4 regions of the Ilyobacter polytropus DSM 2926 genome follow, and region 2 is predicted to be linked to each of the others. Evidence: riboswitches for the same ligand, from Rfam matches in the RefSeq annotation. Region 2 holds a riboswitch; each other region holds the start of a gene.
The links. Region 2 has a riboswitch for S-adenosylmethionine ahead of metK (methionine adenosyltransferase). Riboswitches for the same ligand answer to the same signal wherever they lie in the genome.
Positions count from the first base shown of each region.

Region 1: linked by a shared signal. The riboswitch ahead of ILYOP_RS08195 (O-acetylhomoserine aminocarboxypropyltransferase/cysteine synthase family protein) and the one ahead of metK (methionine adenosyltransferase) in region 2 are both predicted to bind S-adenosylmethionine.
Region 3: linked by a shared signal. The riboswitch ahead of ILYOP_RS06025 (methionine ABC transporter ATP-binding protein) and the one ahead of metK (methionine adenosyltransferase) in region 2 are both predicted to bind S-adenosylmethionine.
Region 4: linked by a shared signal. The riboswitch ahead of ILYOP_RS12390 (O-acetylhomoserine aminocarboxypropyltransferase/cysteine synthase family protein) and the one ahead of metK (methionine adenosyltransferase) in region 2 are both predicted to bind S-adenosylmethionine.

Region 1 covers NC_014632.1:1,746,245-1,751,793, forward strand. The annotation lists gene ILYOP_RS08180 (hypothetical protein) at 1-324, opposite strand, end outside; gene ILYOP_RS08185 (ACT domain-containing protein) at 726-1,004, shown strand; gene ILYOP_RS08190 (PFL family protein) at 1,100-2,464, shown strand; SAM riboswitch class I at 3,429-3,509, shown strand; gene ILYOP_RS08195 (O-acetylhomoserine aminocarboxypropyltransferase/cysteine synthase family protein) at 3,607-4,884, shown strand; gene ILYOP_RS08200 (non-canonical purine NTP pyrophosphatase) at 5,066-5,549, opposite strand, start outside.
Region 2 covers NC_014632.1:600,780-606,328, reverse strand. The annotation lists gene rsxC (electron transport complex subunit RsxC) at 1-392, opposite strand, end outside; gene metK (methionine adenosyltransferase) at 632-1,780, opposite strand; SAM riboswitch class I at 1,864-1,963, opposite strand; gene ILYOP_RS02770 (NAD(P)/FAD-dependent oxidoreductase) at 2,137-3,525, opposite strand; gene ILYOP_RS16115 (type II secretion system protein) at 3,842-4,312, opposite strand; gene ILYOP_RS02760 (O-antigen ligase family protein) at 4,339-5,549, opposite strand, start outside.
Region 3 covers NC_014632.1:1,292,229-1,297,777, reverse strand. The annotation lists gene ILYOP_RS06035 (bifunctional glycosyltransferase family 4 protein/polysaccharide deacetylase) at 1-960, opposite strand, end outside; gene ILYOP_RS15980 (hypothetical protein) at 1,125-1,271, opposite strand; gene ILYOP_RS06030 (flavodoxin family protein) at 1,802-2,437, shown strand; SAM riboswitch class I at 2,812-2,900, shown strand; gene ILYOP_RS06025 (methionine ABC transporter ATP-binding protein) at 3,085-4,092, shown strand; gene ILYOP_RS06020 (methionine ABC transporter permease) at 4,085-4,741, shown strand; gene ILYOP_RS06015 (MetQ/NlpA family ABC transporter substrate-binding protein) at 4,755-5,549, shown strand, end outside.
Region 4 covers NC_014633.1:529,710-535,258, forward strand. The annotation lists gene ILYOP_RS12375 (M16 family metallopeptidase) at 1-1,099, opposite strand, end outside; gene ILYOP_RS12380 (hypothetical protein) at 1,318-2,091, shown strand; gene ILYOP_RS12385 (DUF3298 and DUF4163 domain-containing protein) at 2,103-2,756, shown strand; SAM riboswitch class I at 2,921-3,009, shown strand; gene ILYOP_RS12390 (O-acetylhomoserine aminocarboxypropyltransferase/cysteine synthase family protein) at 3,168-4,442, shown strand; gene metF (methylenetetrahydrofolate reductase [NAD(P)H]) at 4,477-5,343, shown strand; gene ILYOP_RS12400 (homoserine O-acetyltransferase) at 5,356-5,549, shown strand, end outside.

The sequences.
Region 1 (5,549 bases), 900 kb from region 2:
AGAGAACGAATCAACCATAAATTCTTTGGTTTTAGATCTATTTTTATTATATTCCATAATGAAATCCATTATTTTACTCAAGGTAGATCCCAAGTTTGCAAGTCTTCTAGAAAATCTACTTTTAGAAAGGATATAATCAAAATGAGGATAATCTTCAAAAAAAGTCAAAGTCTTTTGAAAATTGCAGTTAAAATAGATTCCTGCGACTATAGCAGTTGTAATAACTTTAGCATCTTTCATTTTGGTTTGAGAACTTTCTTGGTGCCCAGTAAGGTTAAGAATTAATTGAATAAATTCTAGTATATTTTTAAGGTTATTTTTCATATTTATGCTCTCCTGAAGTTGTTATTTTAAGAGTGTTTTAACGTATAATTAAAAAGGTAGCAACTTAGGTTATATAATTCATTATTTCATCAAAAATTTTAAATCCTCTGACAAATTGCCTTTTTCATGGTACACTCTCTGCATTTTGAATTTTGAAGCCCATCCATTTTAACTTCCCAGTAAATATTTCCGAATCAAATTTTTTATATCCTTTAATTCCACAATTAAGAACAGTTGTTTAACTGTTCTTTTTTTTTATCAAAAGTAGTAAATTTTTAAGATTTAAGTTAAAATGAATATGTAAAATAGTGATTAGTTGTAGATAATTTTATCAGTAATTTAAAAAAATAGATTTATGTAAAATTTTTAAATCTATATTAAATCATTAGGAGGAAGTATTTATGCAAGGGAAAATTGTAGTAACTGTAATCGGAAATGACAAAGTTGGAATTGTAGCCGGAGTAACTAAAAAACTTCAAGATTTAGATGCCAATATTGTTGATATCTCTCAAACTATTTTTGAAAATGAGATATTTGCAATGATTATGCTTGTTAATGTGGAAAAATTCAAAGGAAACTTTGACGAGATGAAAAAAGAATTATCTCCTTTAGAAGAAAAATTAGGCGTTAAAATTTATGTTCAACATGAAGATATTTTTAAAGCAATGCACAGAATTTAATTGGTAATCGAAAATCTGCAATTGATAATTTTAAAAATAAAATTGTTTTAATTTTCCATTGTCAATTATTACTTTAATTTTTTAGGAGGAATGTAATGCACATAGTAGCAAATGAAATATTGGAAACTATTCAAATGGTTGATATGCAAAACCTTGATGTAAGAACAGTTACAATGGGAATCAGCCTTTTGGACTGTATAGACAGAGACCACAAAGTAACATGTGAAAATATCTATAACAAAATCATAAAATATGGAAGAAACTTAGTTGAAATAGCTGATAAAGTAGCTGCAAAATATGGTGTACCTATTGTTAACAAAAGGGTATCTGTTACTCCAATCGCTGTAATCGGAGGAGCTACAGATGCAGAGGACTATACTTGTTTTGCTGAAGCACTTGATAAGGCTGCAAAAGAGATTGGAATTGACTTTATAGGTGGATTTAGTGCCCTTGTAGAAAAAGGATTTACTCCTGCAGATAAAAAACTTATTGCATCTATCCCAAAAGCTCTTAGCACAACGGACAGAGTATGTTCATCTGTAAATGTCGGTTCGACTAAAGCAGGAATCAACTTAGATGCAGTTGGGATGATGGGGAAAACTGTTAAAGAGTTAGCTGAATTATCAAAAGACACTGACGGGTTAGCGGCAGCTAAATTTGTAGTCTTTACAAATGCTGTAAGTGATAATCCATTTATGGCTGGAGCTTTCCATGGTGTTGGAGAAGCTGAAATCATTCTTAACCTCGGTATAAGTGGACCAGGAGTTGTGAGGGCGGCCCTTGCAAAAGTTGATAAAAAAGCTCCTATTGATGAAATAACTGAAACTATTAAAAAAGTAAGTTTCAAAATTACTAGAATGGGAGAATTAGTAGGTAAAGAAGTTGCAAAAGAATTAGGAATAGATTTCGGTATAGTTGACTTATCATTGGCACCGACTCCTGCTGTTGGAGATAGTGTTGGTAATATATTAGAAGAATTTGGTCTTGAATCTGTAGGAGCTTATGGTACTACTCTTTCTCTGGCAATCCTTAATGATGCTGTGAAAAAAGGAGGAGCTATGGCTGCTACAAGAGTCGGAGGACTTACTGGGGCATTCATCCCTGTCAGTGAAGATCAAGGAATGATTGCTGCTACAAGTAAAGGATATTTAACACTTGAAAAGCTTGAAGCAATGACATGTGTTTGTTCTGTAGGTCTTGATATGATTGCTATTCCAGGAGAAACTCCTGACTATGTAATCTCAGGAATTATCGGTGACGAAATGGCAATAGGTATGGTTAACAGCAAAACAACGGCTGTAAGAGTTATTCCTGTACCCGGTAAAACTGTTGGAGACAGAGTTGTATTTGGAGGACTTCTTGGTGAAGCTGACATTATGCCGGTTAACTCATTAAACTGCTCTACATTAATCAACAGAGGTGGAAAAGTTGCGCCTCCTATTCAAGCTATGAAAAACTAGTGAGAGAAGTAGTAAGTAGTAGATAGTAAAAATCTGAAAAGGTAGAGTCAAAAGATATTTTTACCGCGAATTAATGCTGATAAAAATTTTAAAAGGACGTTCGTTTAACTAAACTGAACGTCCTTTCTTTTATTCTTCCAATTTTTCTTTAAAACCTAATTTTCTTAAGAAAATAGGATTTCTGTAATGGAAGGGACTAAGGATATTATTTTTCTTATCCCCTATACTTTCAACTGAATTCATAAGGTGTTGCAAAGTTGCTAAAAATTATACCGTACTTTTGCAACAGCCTATTTAGAAAAGAATATAAACTTTATTACATATTGGTTATCTTGTACGGTGTCCAAAAGCAGATTATGTTAGTTTATGGCTTTATTGCCCCTAGGTATTAATTGAAATCTTGGGGAAAAAAGCAGACACCTTGGCTCTTTTATCAATTGGAGGAGCCTTTATCGGGATTTTCTTTATTCCGGCCTTGGAACGATGGCCGGACAGGTTCGGCGTCAAGAAATTATTATATGCCGACGGAATCTCTTTTGTGGTAGTCTGCCTATTATTTGGATTATTGACGACAGGTTATGTTTCCGGTGCACTGGCAACGACAGAATGACCCGTGTTGTTAGGATATTTCATGGTAGTTATTGATAAAATGTCCACCCAGATGAGTTTCATCAGGACGGTGTACTTGAAAAATATAGCAATTGATTCTTCAGAGGTTATCCCCTCTCTTTCCTTGGGTATGAGCATCATTACCTGCGCTATCTTGAGTGGTCTTGCCTGGGGACTCTGGGGCCCTTAATATATATTCTATTTCGCAGCATCTATCTCCCTTGGGAATATTTATGTTGCTCACAAAGTAAAGCTATAAATAACCCATAGTATGGAAAAACACTTCTCAAAGGGAACTGAAATTTTACCTTGACATTTAAATTTAAAAATTATAGAATCACTATAATCAAATATTTTCTTATCTAGAGAGGGGGAGGGATTGATCCTTTGACACCTCAGCAACCTACTTTTATGGTTTGTGCTAAATAGATAAGGGGGGATAAATAAAGCAGTCTCTTGCATAAAATGATCTCTTATTTGAGGTCTTTTTTTTTATAAAAAATTTTAAAAATTCGTTTATGGAGGTAAAATATATGAGTAAAGAAAAATGGTCTCTGGAAACCAAAACTATTCAATGCGGATGGCAGCCGAAAAATGGTGAACCCCGTGTACTTCCTATTTATCAGAGCACAACTTATAGATATGACACTGCTGCTGACGTGGCAAAACTTTTTGATCTAGAAGCTGAGGGGCATATGTATTCTAGGATAAGTAATCCTACTTGTGATGCCTACGAAAAAAAAATGGCTGCCTTGGAGGGCGGAGTGGGAGCTTTGGCTACTTCTTCCGGTCAGAATGCTTCTACAATCGCCATAACAAATATTGCTTCATCTGGTGATCATTTTATAGCAGCCGGAGCTCTCTACGGAGGGACTGTGGCCTTATTCACAAATACCTTAAAAAAGATGGGAATAGAAACGACTTTAGTTGATGCAGAGCTTCCTTTGGAAGAACTTAAAAAATATTTCAAACCTAATACCAAGGCAATCTTTGCAGAAACCATTGCTAATCCTGCAATGGACATCCTAGATTTTGAAAAATTATCAACACTGGCAAAAGAAATGGGAGTACCTCTAATAGTAGACAACACCTTCGCAACTCCATACTTGTGCCAGCCTTTAAAACTTGGAGCAGATATTGTTGTTCATTCATCTACCAAATATATTGACGGACATGCAACAAGTGTAGGCGGTGTGATCATTGACGGTGGAACTTTTGACTGGTGTAACGGAAAATTCCCAGAATTCACCGAGCCTGACAAAAGCTATCACGGTGTCATCTATACTCGTGATTTTGGAAACCAGGCCTTTATCATTAAAGCCAGAGTCCAGTGGATTCGTGATTTAGGATCATATCTGAGCCCAATGAACGCCTTCTTATCAAATTTAGGACTAGAAACCCTTCATGTGAGAATGGACAGACATTGTGAAAATGCCCAAAAACTTGCAGAATTTCTTGAGAATCATCCTAAGATAAGCTGGGTAAAGTACCCAGGACTAGAAAGTCATAAACACTTCCAACGTGCAAAAAAATATCTAAAGGGTTGTAGTGGAGTACTCACATTCGGTGTAAAAGGTGGATCTCAAGAAGGAGAAAAATTAATGAATAGTCTTGAATTAGCTGCAATTGTAGTCCATGTTGCAGATGTTCGTACAAGTGTCCTTCATCCAGCCAGCATGACTCACAGACAGCTGTCGTCAGAGGAACAAATTGCCGCAGGAGTAAGCCCCGACCTTATCAGGGTTTCAGTGGGAATTGAAAATATCAAAGATATTATTAGTGATTTCAATCAAGCCTTGGAAAAAATATAGTAAATTATAAACAGCCGGGAATTAAATTCCCGGCTGTTTATTTATTATTAATAAAATAATATCTGAGTTTGTTTCAAGCTTTCAGCAAACCATTAATTTCTTCTGAAATTTAATATTTTTTATTCAGAATACAAAGTTTTAATTTTGGTTTTATGCCGCAATTCATTGAAACTTTTCATGCTTATTTTTCATACCACTGGGCAAACTTATTTATGGCCGAGTCCTCTTTTAATGTCTGATATTTTGCAAAATCTTCTTCTGAAAACTCAGCTAAAGTTTTGTCAAAATTTTTCGGAATAAAGACATACCATAAATCAGACCATTTTTTATGAGAATCTTGCCCTCTGATACTTTTAGATAAAGTCCCAGAGGATTTACTTTCAAAAAATTCCATATGGCTGCCATCATAAAAGGCAAGACAAGACCTAAATTCACATTCTTGTTCCGTTTTATCTTCCATTAACTTCAGGATTCCTTCTACTCCAATGGTCTCCAAAGCATGATTGACATAGGCTCTGGGAAAACCATTTAGGGCTTTTATAAAAAACCCGGCATCCAATGCTATACACGGTTCATTAACTATATTATACGCTTGAATTACTTTTTCCTTTGCTATTTTTCGGATATCGTCAGACCTAGGTTCTATAAGTTCTGCATTATAAGGA
Region 2 (5,549 bases):
ATCCCCATCTCCCTTATAAAAGTAACAAATTTTGTGGAAGTTTTACCCACAAATAAATTTGTGTCATACCAAGGTTTTAAATCAACCCAATTATTTTCAAAATCGTTTTCTACAATTATAAATGTTTCATTATTTTCTTTCACTATATCCTTGATATATCCAGATACAGGAGAATGAACTGCCACTGATAACATTGCAGTACATTTACCTATCTCCTGACCTGCCATTACATAGTCTCCTACAGATACCATTGGAAAAGCAGGAACCCCTATATGCTGATGGAGGGATACTTTATACTCCTTTAGATCAGGCATCACTTCTATATTTTTATCTGAGGTCAACTCCTTCATCTCTTTTGGATGAACTCCGCCTCTTGGTTTTAGTATCTTCATACTCTCCCCCTTTCACTTATAACCGGGATTTTTCTTGACAAAAATATTATTCTATAATAAAAAATTAATTCCTCTTTCTTTGCTGATTCATTTTAAAAATACATTTTTTATGAAAATTCTTTTGTTATCAATAACTTTACATTTCTTTATTATTTATGTCAAGTTTTATCTTCTGCTGCATTTATGATTTGAATATTAAAACAGGCAGTCATTAGACTGCCTGTTAAACTGTTTTTATTCTATACAAGTTTTTTTATAGCTTCTACCTTATTTGTTCTTTCCCAAGGAAGATCTATGTCTGTCCTTCCTATATGACCGAAGGCTGCAAGATCCTGATACTTAAAGTTTCCTGATCTTAGCTCTAAGGCTAGTTCTATCCCTCTAGGACTTAGGTCAAATACCTTTTGCACTATCTCAGCTAGCTTTACCTCTTCTATTTTTCCTGTTCCAAAGGTATCTACTTTTACAGATGTAGGCTCTACTACCCCTATAGCATAAGAAAGCTGTATTTCACACTTTTCTGCAAGTTCTGCAGCAACTATATTCTTAGCTACCCATCTTGCTGCATAAGCGGCAGACCTGTCCACCTTTGAAGGATCCTTTCCTGAGAAAGCTCCTCCACCGTGTCTAAAGTATCCACCATAGGTATCTACTATTATCTTTCTTCCTGTAAGACCAGCATCTCCGTGAGGTCCGCCGATTACGAATCTTCCTGTTGGATTTATATGGTAATGTTTTACCCTTCCAGGATTCATTTTATATTTTTCAAGGACAGGTTTTACTACCTTTTCTATTATTGTTTCATGAATCTCTTCCTGACTTACTTCAGGGTTATGCTGTACAGATACTACTACTGTATCAACATGATCTACAGTCCCGTTTTTATTATACGCAAGAGTTACCTGAGACTTTGCGTCTGGTCTTCCCCAGATTACCTCTTTAGATCTTGCCATTCTTGTATATTTTACGATTATCTCCCTTGCAAGAACAAGGGCTAAAGGCATAAGTTCAGGAGTTTCTTTTACAGCTCCTCCGAACATTATTCCCTGGTCTCCTGCTCCTCCGATATCTACACCCATTGCTATATCAGGAGACTGTGAATGTATTGCATTAAGCACTCCGCAGTCTGAGTCAAATCCCATTCCCTGCTTGTATCCGATCTCTTCTATCTTGTCTCTTACTATCTTTTGCACATCTACATATGTATTGGTAGTTATCTCTCCTCCTACCACTACCTGACCTGTTGTACAAAATACTTCGCAGGCTACCCTAGAATTTGGGTCTTCTGCTATGCAGGCGTCTAGCACTGCATCTGATACCTGGTCGGCTATCTTATCAGGATGGCCCGGTGAAACACATTCTGAAGTAAAAAATATTTTGTTTTCCATTTATATAAATCCTCCTTGGTAATATTATTTGTTATAAAAAAAGCCTCTTTCAGTAAGAAAGAGGCTGTACAGATCGGGTCTCTCTCTTATCTTCGCTTTTTTAGCTCTGAATTTAGCACCACACCTTTTAAGGCAGGTTGCCGGGTTTCACAGGGTCAGTCCCTCCACCACTCTCGATAAGAATCGTATATTATTCAATTTTATTTATATAAATTATATACCTCTGTTATATTTTTGTCAATAATTTTTGATATTCAAAAATAAACATTAAAAACAATTCATTTAACCCAATCAGATTATCTTGATTATTTAGGTTAAAACTGAAAAATTTCATAGCTTATAGACATAGACTTTTTTTATTTGCTTATTATATCTCTAGTTGCTAGTATTCCCATTACTGCTGCAATATTAAGTCCACTTCCATATCCCGAACTATCTCCCACAGAGTAAAACCCTTTAATACTAGTTTCCATGTGTTCATTTATAGCCACTCTTGTACTTCTAAACTTTATCTCTGGAAAATAAAGCAATAGATCACTAGATGCAAAACCAGGGGTTATCTTGTCATGAACCTCTATAAACTCGATTATGTTGTCCAGTATCCTTTTAGGACAGGCTAGTGCTATATCCCCAGCAACATAGTCATCTGTTGTGGGAACTATATTCAGCCTAGATAACCTCTCTTCTGTGGACCTTCTTCCTGCCTTCAAATCTCCATATGACTGCATAAGTATTTTTCCCCCTGTAAGCATAGATGACATCTTCGCTATAGCAGTGGCATACTCAAAGGGATGGCTGAATGGATGAGTGAAAGTTTTTGTACAAAGAAGGGCTAAGTTTGTATTTATAGACTTCCTGTCCTTATACGCATGACCATTTGCCAATATTACATCATCACTGTGTTTCTCCACAGCAATAAAACCACTGGGATTACTACAAAATGTTCTCATCTTATCTCTATACTTTTCGGTGTAATATACCATTTTCGCTTCATAAAAATTTTTATTTATATTTTTCATTACCACATCAGGTACTTCTACCCTCACTCCTACATCTATTGCCCCTGTGCTGTAATCTATTCCATGCTTTTGGCAGAGTTTCATCATTTTCTTGGCTCCGCTTCTACCTATTCCCATAATTACATTATCAGAATAAATTGTTTCAGATTTTTTACCTGAAAGTATTATTCCTTTCACCTGATTATTTTCTATAATCAGTTCCTCTATACCATGGCCAGTCAGGAATTCTACTCCCTTACCCAAAAGGTAATCCACAAGTTTTGTGTACAACTCTCTAGATCCGTCTGTCCCCAAGTGCATTGTAGGAGTGTCAACCAACTGCACATTATTTTCTATACACCTTCTTTTTACCTCTTCCATTTCTTCATTGTATTTTATCCCTGCAGGTTCTTCGTCAAAACCAAATTTTTTATAAATTTCCGCCACATAATTTATAGTATCATTTACAAGCTGTTTTCCTGTAACTGTATGTACATCTCCGCCAACTCTATAATCCATGTTAAATTTTGAATCTGAGTATGCCCCTGCCCCGCTTATCCCATATATTATGGCACAAGTATCACACTTCACACACTTATCCGTTTTTTCCTTAGGACAGACTCTTTCTTTCAGCATCCTTCCCTTGTCTACAATCAGAATCTTTATATCTGGATTCTTTGTTATTGCTTCATAAGCTCCAAAAATATTTGCCTGTCCCCCGCCTACAAAAATAATATCATACTTCATGATAACCTCCTAAAACCTATTAAGTATGTAAAAAAGCCCGGAATATACTAAACTTTTAGTATAGAATCAGGCTTATAATAAACTTTTATTTTGTTTATACTTGTCCCATAAATTTTTTCTTTAGAAAAGGATATACCTATCCCATCGTAAAAAAAACATAAATATCCTTTTTTGCGATGAAAAAATAATCTGTCTTCCAATATATTACACCTCTTTATTATGAGACACCAATATAAATTTTATCACAGTTTTTATTTTAGGACAACACTTTTATTTCTATTTTTCTATACTTAAATATTCTGATAAATCACACAAGCTAGAACTCTGACCAAATTATTCCCTGTCCAAATGCATCGTCTGGAACGTCTGCTATTAGTGTCCCGTCGTCATAGGAATAAGTCCAGCCTCCATTTTCATCACTACCAGTGGTTATATTATTCCAGGCTGTTTCTTGGGTACTACACCCTTCAAACGAAGGAGTTGACACCATCTCACTTTTGTTATAAAAATCTGTAAAATAAACCTCTTCTCCGTTTATACCAGTGCTTTTAACATCAGAAAGGTCTCCTGTACTGTAAGTACTTGTACCTTTAAAATCAGGATATGTCTCTGTCTTTGCATAGTATATCCCTATAGATGTTCTAACATTTGCCAGATTTCCTTGTACATTTGCAGCCTTTGCCTGAGAAGTTACATCACTTAATTTTGGAAGAGCTATTGCTGCCAAAATACCTATTATTGCTATTACTACTATAAGTTCAATAAGAGTAAAACCTTTTCTCTTCATTTTTCATCTCCTGCTATAAAAAATTATTAACCTTCTGTATTTAAGCATGTTCCTACTGCCAAAAACGTCCAGAATAAAGGAGCCACAGAAACTACGCTGTCATTAAAAAAACAGGTTATAAAATAAGAAAAAACACTCAGAAAGATACATCCTGTAAAAATATTCCTATTTTTTATAAAAACTTTAAAAGAATCATAAAAAAAACTCAAAAATAAAAATCCAATTAAAATAAGGGCTGGTATTCCGTTGTTTATGGCTATCTGAATAAAATAATTATGTGGCTTGTCTACCAACATACCTTTAATTCCAAAAGACAGTTTTTTTCCGAAAAAATCATTTTGAGGAAATACAAGGGGAAAGGTGTCCTGCCCATGACCAAATACAGGCTTTTCAAATATCTTTGGAATACTCCGAGACCATATATAAATTCTCGATGATCCTTTTTTTTCATAACCATCAAAAAATTTTATTCTTTTTACAGCAGGTATCTCTGTTATATTATCCATATGATCAATAGTGTAAAATTTTCCTTCTATAAAATAAAGCTGATAATTAAAACTCTCCCCATATCCAAAAAGATAAAGATCTTTTATAGTTTTATGTCTTTTAACATAATATTTTTCATACCCAGATTTTTGAAGATTAATAAGCCTGTCTTTTTCTTTTACAGGAATTTTTTCATTTATAGCGTCATAAAACTCTAGCCCATTCGAGCTTCCTATTATCTTGAGTTTACTTACCCCGTCGATCTCGACACGGTTCCCTTCCGACTCTATACCATAAACTTCAGTCTTAACTCCCTTTGAAATATTTCCCAGCTTCTTCCCCAGAGCTTTTTGAGAAAATATATCCATTCCACTCCAGATCAAAATACACATAAGAGACAATACTAATATTTTTTTCCAGTTAATCAGAATCTCCCTGTTCATAAAAATAATAAAAAGAAGAACCCCACCTTGAAAACCTAAAAATCCAGCTCTTGAATGACAGCCTATGAGATTAGCAAAAGCTAGACCAGTGTACCCAAGAAAAAAAATAGTTTTTATTCTTTCTCTAGAACTCAGATAAAAACCCAGCCCCAGAAAAAAAAGCATAATTGAATAGCTCCCCATATAATTAGGATTAGAAAGTGTACCATAGCTTGCATATTTTCCGAAACTGTATTTTAAACCGCCAAACTTTTCGACATCAAAACCGGTCATTACATTTGACATAAAATCAGTTTCTAAAATATTAA
Region 3 (5,549 bases), 690 kb from region 2:
TACTTTATGCCTAATTTCATGAAGCTCGTTGTCATTTAATTCAAAAGCTGCTCTTATATCTTCTAGCATCTTGTCCCAGTTGAAACTTTCTTCTAGCTTAACTCCTATATCTCCGAAGTTTGAGCTGAGAGCCTCTGCAATATTGTCTTTAGTTATTAATCCTATGGATTTTGCCTCACCTATTGCTAATACAGGTCTTCCAGAAAGAATAGCCTCTACAGCGACTCTTCCTGCTCCTATCACAAGGTCAGATTCCTTTATGAATTCAGGGATGTTATTCACATATCCCAAAAAATCCACCTTATCTGTAAATTTTTTAAATTTATCAGGGATATTTTTCCCACCGATTATTCGTATTTGATAGAGGTCAGGATCTAGTGCCTTTTCCAATAATTTATATGTAACTTCACCCTTAGGTCCTGAAAGTCTACCTATAATAGAGATTATTTTTTTCTCGTTTTCAGGGAGAGGAGTCTCAACATATGAGTTTATATCAATACCATTTCTCAGGATTTCTATTTTATCTTCTTTTACTCCTAAATCTTTTATTAAGTGGTCTCTTATGTTTTCGCATACAGCAAAAGAATAATCTCCAAAAGCCTTAAAAATCTTTCTGCTAAGATGTACAGGCTGTCTTCCGTGAATGGTTGTAATAAGAGGTATCCCTGTCATAGAACACGCTATAGATGTGCTCCATGAAGATGCCCTAGAGTGGGCATGGGCCACTTGAATATCGTTTTTTTTGATGAAATCAACTAAAAATTTAATTTGTGATATTCGTTTTCCAAGACTACGTTTATTAAATTCTAATTTGTGGTATTCTCCATCGGTTTCTTTGGTAAAAGTATCAGATACAATGAAAACTTTGTGCCCCTTCTTTATAAGCCTGTCACTTAAAGTAGCGGCGTAAACCTCTGCTCCTGTAACTTCGAGCTGAGATAAAGCCATCAATATATTCATCTGTTCCTGCAATATCTATAAGATATGCAGTGCCCCCTTTCGAAAATTTATATTTTATTTATTTTTCATAGACTAAAAATAGACCAAAAATATTTTAATATATTCTAAAGCTTTTGTCTTAGTTTGTCAATTTTTTAGAAAAAGAAGCAAGTTAAATTTCTAAATTAATGTTTATCTTGAATAATTGACTCGACTTGTGCAAATTTAAGCAGAAGTCTCAATTCTTCATAGAGTTCCTCTAATTTTGCGTCTGATTCTTCTGAAAGATATGTTATAATCCAAAGACAGAGATAATTCTTTAGAGTGTCCATGTAAAGAAGCTATGCAGTGAGACCACTCATTTCTATTAGAAACATGTGAATAGTTAGACTTCATCCCCTAGATATTTTTAGAATAAATTTCCTTAGTCGAAAGAGTGTCATCAATAGAAAAGAAGAAAGGATCTTTCTTTCCAGCCGTAACCAGTTCATATAGAACGTCCTTTTTTCTTTGCAGATTAAGTTTTTTTCATTCCACGGAGAGTAAAGGGAAACTTATTGAAAATACTCCTATCTTTGGAATTAAAAGAGTTTATCCATATATTTGAAAGATTTTTCTTTTCATCAGAATTAATGACTCTATAAACAAAAGTAGAAAAATGTCGATTTTGTGAAAGAGACCATTTACAGTTAAGCGTGAAAAAATATTTGAAAAATTAGAGTTAGGGGCTAATATATTCATTAGGTAGGCAACTCCTTGAGATATTTCGGTGTCTTTACCGTAATATTACCTCAAGAATTGTCTATTTTTAATTTTTGCAAAAGCCAAGTTATGTTATAATCTGCAAGGAGGTTTTTTAAATATGAAAATTTTAGGTATAGTGGGAAGCAAGAGAAAAAATGGTAATACCTCGACCCTTGTGATGAGTGCTTTAGAAAGTGCGAAGGGAGATGGAATAGAAACTGAAGTAATATTTTTAGGAGATTATTCTATAAAAGGCTGCACAGGCTGCGAAGGATGCAGAGACACTTATAAATGTGTAATAAATGACGACATGCAGAAGATATATCCACTATTAATGGAATCAGACGCAATAATTTTGGGATCACCGACATATTTTTATAATGTTACCGCTGACGTAAAGGTTTTTATTGACAGATGTTATTGTTTTGAAGTTATGTCAAAAGAAGACCGTTCTGTATGGATGGGAATAAATGAAGTTTTAGGAGGTCGTTATGCTTCTGTGATAGCAGTATGCGAACAACATTCACCAGAAGATATGGGGTACACAGGTGAGGCAATGGCAAAACCACTAGAAGCTCTAGGTTACAGGGTTATAGACATAGTAAAGGTGCTTGGACTATTTGAGAGAGGGAAGGCAAAAGAAAATAAAACTGCAATAAAGCAGTCACAAAATGCAGGAAAAAGACTTTTTAAAACATTGCAACTGAATAAAGATATACGGGAAAAGTTGCTGGACTTTAAACTTTCAAAATAAAAAGTGAACTTTTAAACATGAAAATATATTTGAAAAAATCAGAGTTAAGGGCTAATATATTCATTAAGTAGGCAACTCCTTGAGGTGTTTTGGTGTCGTTACCGCAATAATAATTCAAGAATTTCCTATTTTTAATTTTTTGCACAAGCCGAGTAATTGAGCTGAGTTGTTTGAAATAATGTTTTTAATTTCTCTAGTGTAATTTTTTTCCAAGACAAAATGGATGGATTCTTATAAATCTAATACCTCATATAAATTTCAGGTTGCGGTGTGAAATAATACTCAGAAAATATTCCATTGATAGTTATACAATAATGAAAAAATTCTTGACAGAGTTAGTCAAAAGTAATATACTTTTTCTAGTATAAATGAATTACTTATCAAGAGAGGTGGAGGGACTGGCCCTTTGAAACCTCAGCAACCTGCCGTAAGGGGTGTGGTGCTAATTCCAGCGAGATGAGGCTAATCTGCAATAGATTACTAGAAACCTCTTCTCTAAAAGAAGAGTTTTTTTTATTTACAAAATAAAACTCTTAGAAAACCGGTAAACAATTATAGATAAATTAAGTTTATAAGCCAGTTAATAAATCTTTTTACAAAATGTTGTTGGAAGGGATTTTTTATATACAATTGAGGAGTGGTAATAGATGATAGAGATAAAAGATCTCAATAAACTTTATAGCAGTGCCATCGGAGATGTCCTTGCTGTAAAAAATGTTAACTTAAACATAAAAGAGGATGATATATACGGGATAATGGGTCTGAGTGGTGCAGGTAAATCAACACTTATAAGACTTTTAAATAGATTAGAAGAGCCGAGCAGCGGTGAGATTCTCGTAGAGGGAAATAATATTCTCAAATTTAATGATACAGAATTAAAAGAGTATAGAAAAAAAACCGGGATGATATTTCAACACTTTAATCTTCTTCAGTCAAGGGATGTTTTCGGGAACATAGCCTTTGCACTAGAGATAGCAGGTTGGGATAAAAATGATATTCCATCAAGGGTAAAAGAACTTTTGACCCTTGTAGAATTAGAAGATAAAGAAAGAGCTTTTCCGAGCCAACTTTCAGGTGGTCAAAAACAGAGAGTTGCAATTGCGAGAGCCCTCGCCAACAATCCTAAGATACTCTTATCTGATGAGGCGACTAGTGCTCTTGATCCTAAGACTACCAAGTCTATACTTGACCTTCTAAAAGATCTTCAGAAAAAACTCGGACTTACGATAGTGCTTATAACACATCAGATGGAAGTAATAAGAAGTGTGTGCAACAGAGCAGCTATAATGGATAAGGGTGAAGTTATCGAAGAGGGAAGTGTGGACAGGATTTTTTCAAATCCAAGAACAGAGATGGCAAAGGAATTTATATCTCATTTGATACCAGAAGAAACAGAAGAGGTAGATTTTGTAAAGAGTCCAGGTAAAAAAATAATAAAGCTTTCATATATAGGACACACAGTTGAAAAACCAGTTATATCACAGATGGTTAGAATGTTTGATATAGATGCAAATATTGTATCAGGAAGTATAGATAAGCTTGTCACCCAGAATGTAGGTCATCTGATACTAGAACTTTCTGGAGAAAGACAGGAAGAAGCACTGAACTGGATAAAAAAAGAGGATGTAGAGATAAAGGTGATATATAATGGATAAGATAATAGCTTTGCTGATACCTGCTATGGCAGAAACTATATACATGGTAGTACTTTCAACAATATTTGCTACCATTATGGGATTGCCTATAGGTTTACTTGCGGTAATAACAGATAAAAATCATATAATTGAAATGCCAAAATTAAACAAGGTTCTAGACGGCCTTATAAATATTTTTAGATCAATACCTTTTATTATACTGATGATATTGGTTCTTCCACTTTCTAGGTTCATAGTGGGGACCACAATAGGGTCTACAGCGAGCATAGTGCCTCTTTCCATAGCTGCAGCTCCATTTGTGGCGAGAATCGTAGAAGGGGCAGTTAAAGAGGTGGACAGAGGTCTTTTAGAAGCCTCTATATCTCTCGGAGCATCTAGAAAAGATATAATATCAAAGGTACTTATACCTGAATCCCTGCCTTCTTTGATTCATGGTCTGACAATAACAGTAATAACCCTTGTAGGATATTCTGCAATGGCCGGAGCAATAGGTGGAGGAGGTCTAGGTGACCTTGCCATAAGATACGGATATCAGCGATTCAAACTTGACATTATGATAGTCTCAGTGGCATCTATAATAATACTGGTTCAGGGGATACAATTTTTAGGTGATAAAATAGTTTATAATATAAGAAAAAAAAGAGGATAAAAAGGAGAGAAATATGAAAAAAATTATTAGTTTAGTTGCAGTTTCAATTTTATTTATCGTAGGATTAACTTCTTGTGGTGAGAAAAAAGTTGAAGAAAAATCACAGGAAATAAAGGTAGGAGCTACTCCTGTACCTCATTCAGAGATACTTGAGATAGCAAAAGAAGAATTGGCTGAAAAAGGTTATTCTCTTGAAGTAGTAGAATTTACAGATTATGTTACACCAAATCTCGCACTTTCAGATGGAGAAATAGATGCAAACTTCTTTCAGCATATTCCTTATTTAGAAGAATTTGCCAAAGAAAGAAATCTTGATCTTGTTTCTGCTGGTGGAGTACATGTAGAACCAATGGGTCTTTATTCAGAGAAAATTAAAGATTTAGCAGACCTTAAAGATGGATCTGTAATAGCAATACCAAATGACCCTTCAAATGGAGCTAGAGCTCTTATTCTTTTGCAAACAAATGGCCTTATCAAGTTAGACCCGAGTGCCGGATTAAAAGCAACAGAGTATGATATAACAGAAAACTCTAAAAACTTTAAGTTTGAAGCCTTAGAAGCAGCACAACTTCCTAGAGTTCTTTCAGATGTAGATGCAGCTGTTATAAACGGAAATTATGCAATAGAAAGCGGACTGAACCCTGTAGAAGATGCCCTTCTTATAGAGGGAGCAGAATCTCCATATGTGAACATAGTCGCTGTAAAAACCGGGGAAGAAAAATCTGAAAAAATAACTGCTCTTATGACAGCTTTAAAGAGTGAAAAAGTAAAGGCATTTATCGAAGATAAGTATCAAGGTGGAGTAGTG
Region 4 (5,549 bases), on a different replicon from region 2:
AGACAGATAGTTTTTTCATTTGGGTAATAACTTCAGCTATTCCTGACTGGATATCTTTTTCCTTTAGCATAGCTCCTGTAATCTGCACAGTATCGTGTTTTCCAAGGTTTACCAGATAGCTGTATCCCTCACCTATAGTAGGAGAGGCTTTTTTTGAAATACTGTCAAACCGACTTTGAAGAATTCCTGTGGCAATTTCTTCTATAATGGCTCTTTTATAACTCTCACGGTCTTGTATCGGTTCTAGTCTGTCTTTTGTAAGCACATCAAAGGTTACAGATGTTATCTCTGGGTCTTTAAAAATTGTAATTTCACCATTTGATTCACCTATTCTATATTCAAGGCTCTTTTTAAAAGTGTATTTTGATTCATAGTTAAAATATTTTTCAACAAGAGTTTTTACATGATTTTTATCAAAGTCTCCCACTGCAACTACGGCAATATTTTCAGGGTGGTACCATTTATGATAATATCTCTTAAGCAGTTTTGGATTGGCATTTTTTATAATCTCAGGGTCTCCTATTGGAAACCGTTCAGTAAATCTAGATTCACCGTAAACGGCTTTTTTCTGTGCATCTGAAATTCTCTGGGATAGTCCCTGCATCAGTCTCCACTCTTCTAGGATAACACCTCTCTCATCTATTGTATCTTTTGGATAAAAAGTAATATCATTAGCCCATTCTTTTAATATCTCAAAGGATTTTTCAAATTCCTCTGTTCTGTCTGTTGGAACATGAAGCTTATATATAGTTCTGCCAAAACCAGTAAAGGCATTTAAATCTGCCCCAAAATTCATTCCTATAGACTGAAGGTGCTTTACAAGCATATTTCCTGGATAGCTTTTAGTTCCGTTAAAAGCCATGTGCTCTATAAAATGAGCCATTCCAAGCTGATCTTCATCTTCCTGAAGCGACCCGGAATTGACGATCAATGCAAGATAAGCCTTGTTTTCAGGTTTTTTGTTTTTGTATATATAGTACTTCATACCATTTTTTAGAGTACCTTGTTCTAGTTCACTTGATACTTTAAGATCGGCAGCATTTAGTCCAGTAAATAAAACTAAAAGCATAGTAATTATAAAAATCTTTATTTTTTTCATCTGAGAGATCCCTCCTGTTTTTTATTTGTGTGAATATTTCTTAATAATTAAGCTTATTTCCTGTAAATTAAGAATAACACAATTAAACCATCAAGTCCATATTCAGATCACTTTTCTTATGTTTTCAATATTTGAAAAATCTGAAAAAAATAAGTTTTAGTAAAATAATACATTATTTTTTCATAATGCTGTATAATTTAGTAGTTGGAGGTGACTGCATGTCTTTAAAAAAAAATATTATACTTATAATTTTTCTTGTTTTAGCATTTAGAAGTTTTTCAGTTGGAATATCTACTTTGATAATAAAGGAGAAAAAATCTAACTATGATATAGATGTAAAGCTTCCCTATCTTATAGGGGATACCAAGGTGGACAAAACAAACAAGGTGATAATGGAGCGGCTAAAAGAACTTGAAATTCAGATAGAAAAAGATTCTAAAAAAAACTTTAGAGAATTGACCGACTCAAAAGAGCCTGAGGTTACATTAAAAGGTGAATATACTGTGAGAGTTAGTGATTCTAAGATGGTTATTTTAATTGTAAAAAACAGGTACTTTTTAGACGGTTATGATGCTCAGATAAGAACCTACAGTTATACCCTTTCCCCATTAGACGGAGAGTTTTATTCACGGGAGGATATATTCATAAATCCCAGTGAAGGAGTATACCAGGTAAAAAAAATAATTGAAAATATGATTCGTAAAAGGGTCCGCCAGACAAAAATCGGAGAATCTGTAAACATTTACCCAAATGATATAATTTTAGATATTGATTACGGAGGCTTTTATTTAGAAGATAAAAACCTTGTGGTGGAGCTAATAGTAAAAGGGGCTCCTCCATATTACGACGGATGGGAAAAGTTTAAAATACCTCTAGATCAAATAAAAGATTTTATAAAATATGATCTGAAAAACAATCTTCAAAGCAGTTCTTTTAGAAATATAAAGTTGAATCAACAGTGGTTTTCAGAGTATAATCAACTGAGAATTTAGGAGGTTATCCAATGAAAAAAATTATAGTTTTTATTTTTATATTCGCAGTATTTCAAAATATGTTTTCAGTAGAGACAAAAAAATCAAATATAAAACTTGAAAATCAGTATCTTATGATAGATGGTAAAATACCTGTTTTTTATAATAAAGGAAAATACATCGGTAATTCTAGCAACAAGGTAAAAGGCGGCTTTAGAGCCCTAATGGAAATGATAAAGATGGAATCAAATAAAAACCGTCTTGAAAATCCAGATAATAGAGATGGTAAATTTATTTTAAAAAGTGATTTTAAGAAGATAGATAATGAGAGCAAAATAGACAGTTATCTAGTTAAGACTTTTTATTTTACAGGTGGATCCCACGGCATGATACTAGAAGAAGGGTATAATTTTAAAAACGGAAAAGAAATTTTTCTGAAGGATATATTTAAAGGCAACATCAACTACAAGGGACTCATCAAACAAAAGGTGGAAGAACAGATAATAAAATACGGAGGGGATTTATATTATGCTGATATAAATATTCCCGATGAAGAGTATAGTTTTTATTTTGAGGGTGACTCTTTAGTTGTGTTTTTTAACCCCTATACCCTAGCATCTTACGAAGCAGGAATAATAACTTTTGAGATACCAATCTCAGAGATTTCCTCCTTCATGAAAATTTAGGGTTTATTTAGATAACCCCTTTTTTTTTAACTTTAGATTTTTAAAATTAGGTTGTATTTTTAAAAAAATATTGACACTTCTTTACCTTTGTGGTAAAGTAACTATCAACAACAGAGAAACAAGTGAACCAGTATTAAAATATGTAAACCCTAGAATAAAGGGTTTATCCATCAAGAGAGGTGTAGGGACAGGCCCGGAGATACCTCAGCAACCTACCTATTCAGGTGTGGTGCTAATTCCTGACAGATGGCAATAGGGCTAATTTTAGAGTAACCAACCCTTTCATCTGACTTAGATGAAAGGGTTTTTTTTATAAAATCCCGTTGCCTCCATTTTATCTTATTTTTACAGAGGCTTTATATTAGGCTTTTGTGACACAATTAAACTAATGACATTAAGGGGGAATTAAACATGGCACACAAATTTGAAACTTTACAATTACACGGAGGACAGCAACCAGACCCGACTACTGGATCTAGAGCGGTACCTATTTACCAAACTACTTCTTATAATTTTGAGAGCACAGAACATGCTGCAAAGTTATTTGCTTTAGAGGAACCTGGAAATATATATACGAGAATAGGAAACCCAACTACAGCTGTACTAGAAGAGAGAATAGCTCTTTTAGAAGGGGGAGTAGGGGCTCTTGCAGTAGCTTCTGGAACTTCTGCCGTTACTTATTCTATACTGAATGTAGCTAGATGCGGTGATGAAGTAGTTTCTTCAAATAACCTTTACGGGGGTTCTTTCAACCTTCTTTCAAATACAATCAACGATTTCGGAGTCAAAGCCAGATTCTTTGATCCTGTGAATCCCGAGGAAATAAGAGGTTTGATAAACGAAAAAACAAAGGCCGTATTTATAGAAAGTCTTGGAAATCCAAGCGGTGAAGTGTTGGACATTCAAAAAATAGCAGAGATAGCCCATGAAAACGGTCTTCCGCTAATTGTAGATAATACCTTTGCCACTCCTTATCTTTTGAGACCTTTAGACCACGGGGCAGACATTGTAGTATACTCTGCTACAAAATTCCTAGGGGGGCACGGGACGACTATAGCAGGACTCATTGTAGACGGAGGAAAATTTGACTGGAAAAACGAAAGATTTACAGCATTTAACGAACCAGACCCAGGTTACCATGGTCTAAAGTATGCTGACCTTGGAGCGGCGGCATATATACTAAAGACGAGGGTTAAACTACTTAGGGATACAGGAGCTGCACTTTCACCTTTTAATTCTTTCCTGATTTTACAGGGGATAGAAACTCTTTCACTGAGAGTAGAAAGACATGTGGAAAATGCAAGAAAAATTGCTCAGTTCTTAAAAAATAACGATGATGTAAACTGGGTTAGTCACCCTGAAGTAAGTGATGATGAAGATCAGCAAAATCTTGTAAAAAAATATCTTCCAAAGGGAGCTTGTTCTATATTCACCTTCGGTTTAAAAGGTGACAGAGAAAGGGCGGCTAAATTTATAGAAAAACTAGATATCTTTTCTCATCTTGCAAATGTGGCCGACGCCAAGTCACTTATAATACATCCTGCTAGCACTACTCACGGACAACTAAGTGAAGAAGCACTTAAGGAATGCGGTATAGGTACAGATACGATCAGAATCTCTGTAGGACTTGAAAACATCGACGACCTTATAGAGGATCTTCAAAAGGCAATAGAAGCTACCAGATAATTCATAAATTTCAAACATAAAAATAGGGGGCATCATGTTTATAAAAGATATATATGAAAGCAAAAAACCGGTAATATCCTTTGAGATATTTCCTCCAAATGAAAGATATCCTGTGGAAAAGGTCTATGACACCATTGACGAATTGGTGAAACTTAGTCCGGATTTTATCAGTGTAACATACGGTGCAGGGGGTACTACCCGTGGGAGAACTGTAGAGATAGCATCTAGGATTAAAAAAGTTAACAATGTAGAGGTTTTGGCTCACCTTACTTGTATAGGGGCAGATAAGGTAGAGATAGACGGAATTTTAGATGAACTAAAGGAAAATGGTATAAACAATGTCCTAGCCTTAAGGGGAGATTACCCAAATGACGGAAGCATTCCTGAAGGGGATTTTAAGTATGCACACCAACTTGTAAAGCAGATCAAGGAAAGGGGGGGGTTCTCAATAGGAGGGGCCTTCTATCCAGAGGGGCATCAAGAAAGCAACGACCTCATGGATCTTTTTCATCTAAAAAGAAAGGCAGAAGAGGGAACTGATTTTCTTATCTCCCAGATTTTCTTTGACAACTCTTATTTCTATGACTTCAAAGAAAAAGCAAAAAAGCTAGAGATAGATGTACCACTTGTGGCGGGTATAATGCCAGTAACAGACGCTAGACAGATAAAGAGGATAACGGCTCTTTGTGGAAGCTCTATCCCACCAAAATTTCAGAGAATATTAGATAGATATGAAAATAATCCTGAGGCTCTAAAGGATGCCGGTATAGCCTATGCCGTAGAGCAGATAGTGGATCTTATATCTTCAGGAGTAGACGGAATCCACCTCTATACAATGAATAAGGTGGACACTACACAAAAGATAATGGATGCAATAGCAAATCTGAGAATTGCTTTATAGGGGGACAGTAAGATGTGTTGTATCGCTGGAGCTCCCTCCCTTTCGGGCAGAGAGAGAGCCGAAAAAGAGGGAATTAGATTTAAAGAAAATAAAGGGGAATTAAAAATTGGTATTATCAACCTCATGCCTTTTAAGGAGGAGGTTGAGTACCAATTTTATGCTGTACTGGGAAGATTTGATATAAGTGTGGAAGTGGAGTTTTTGTA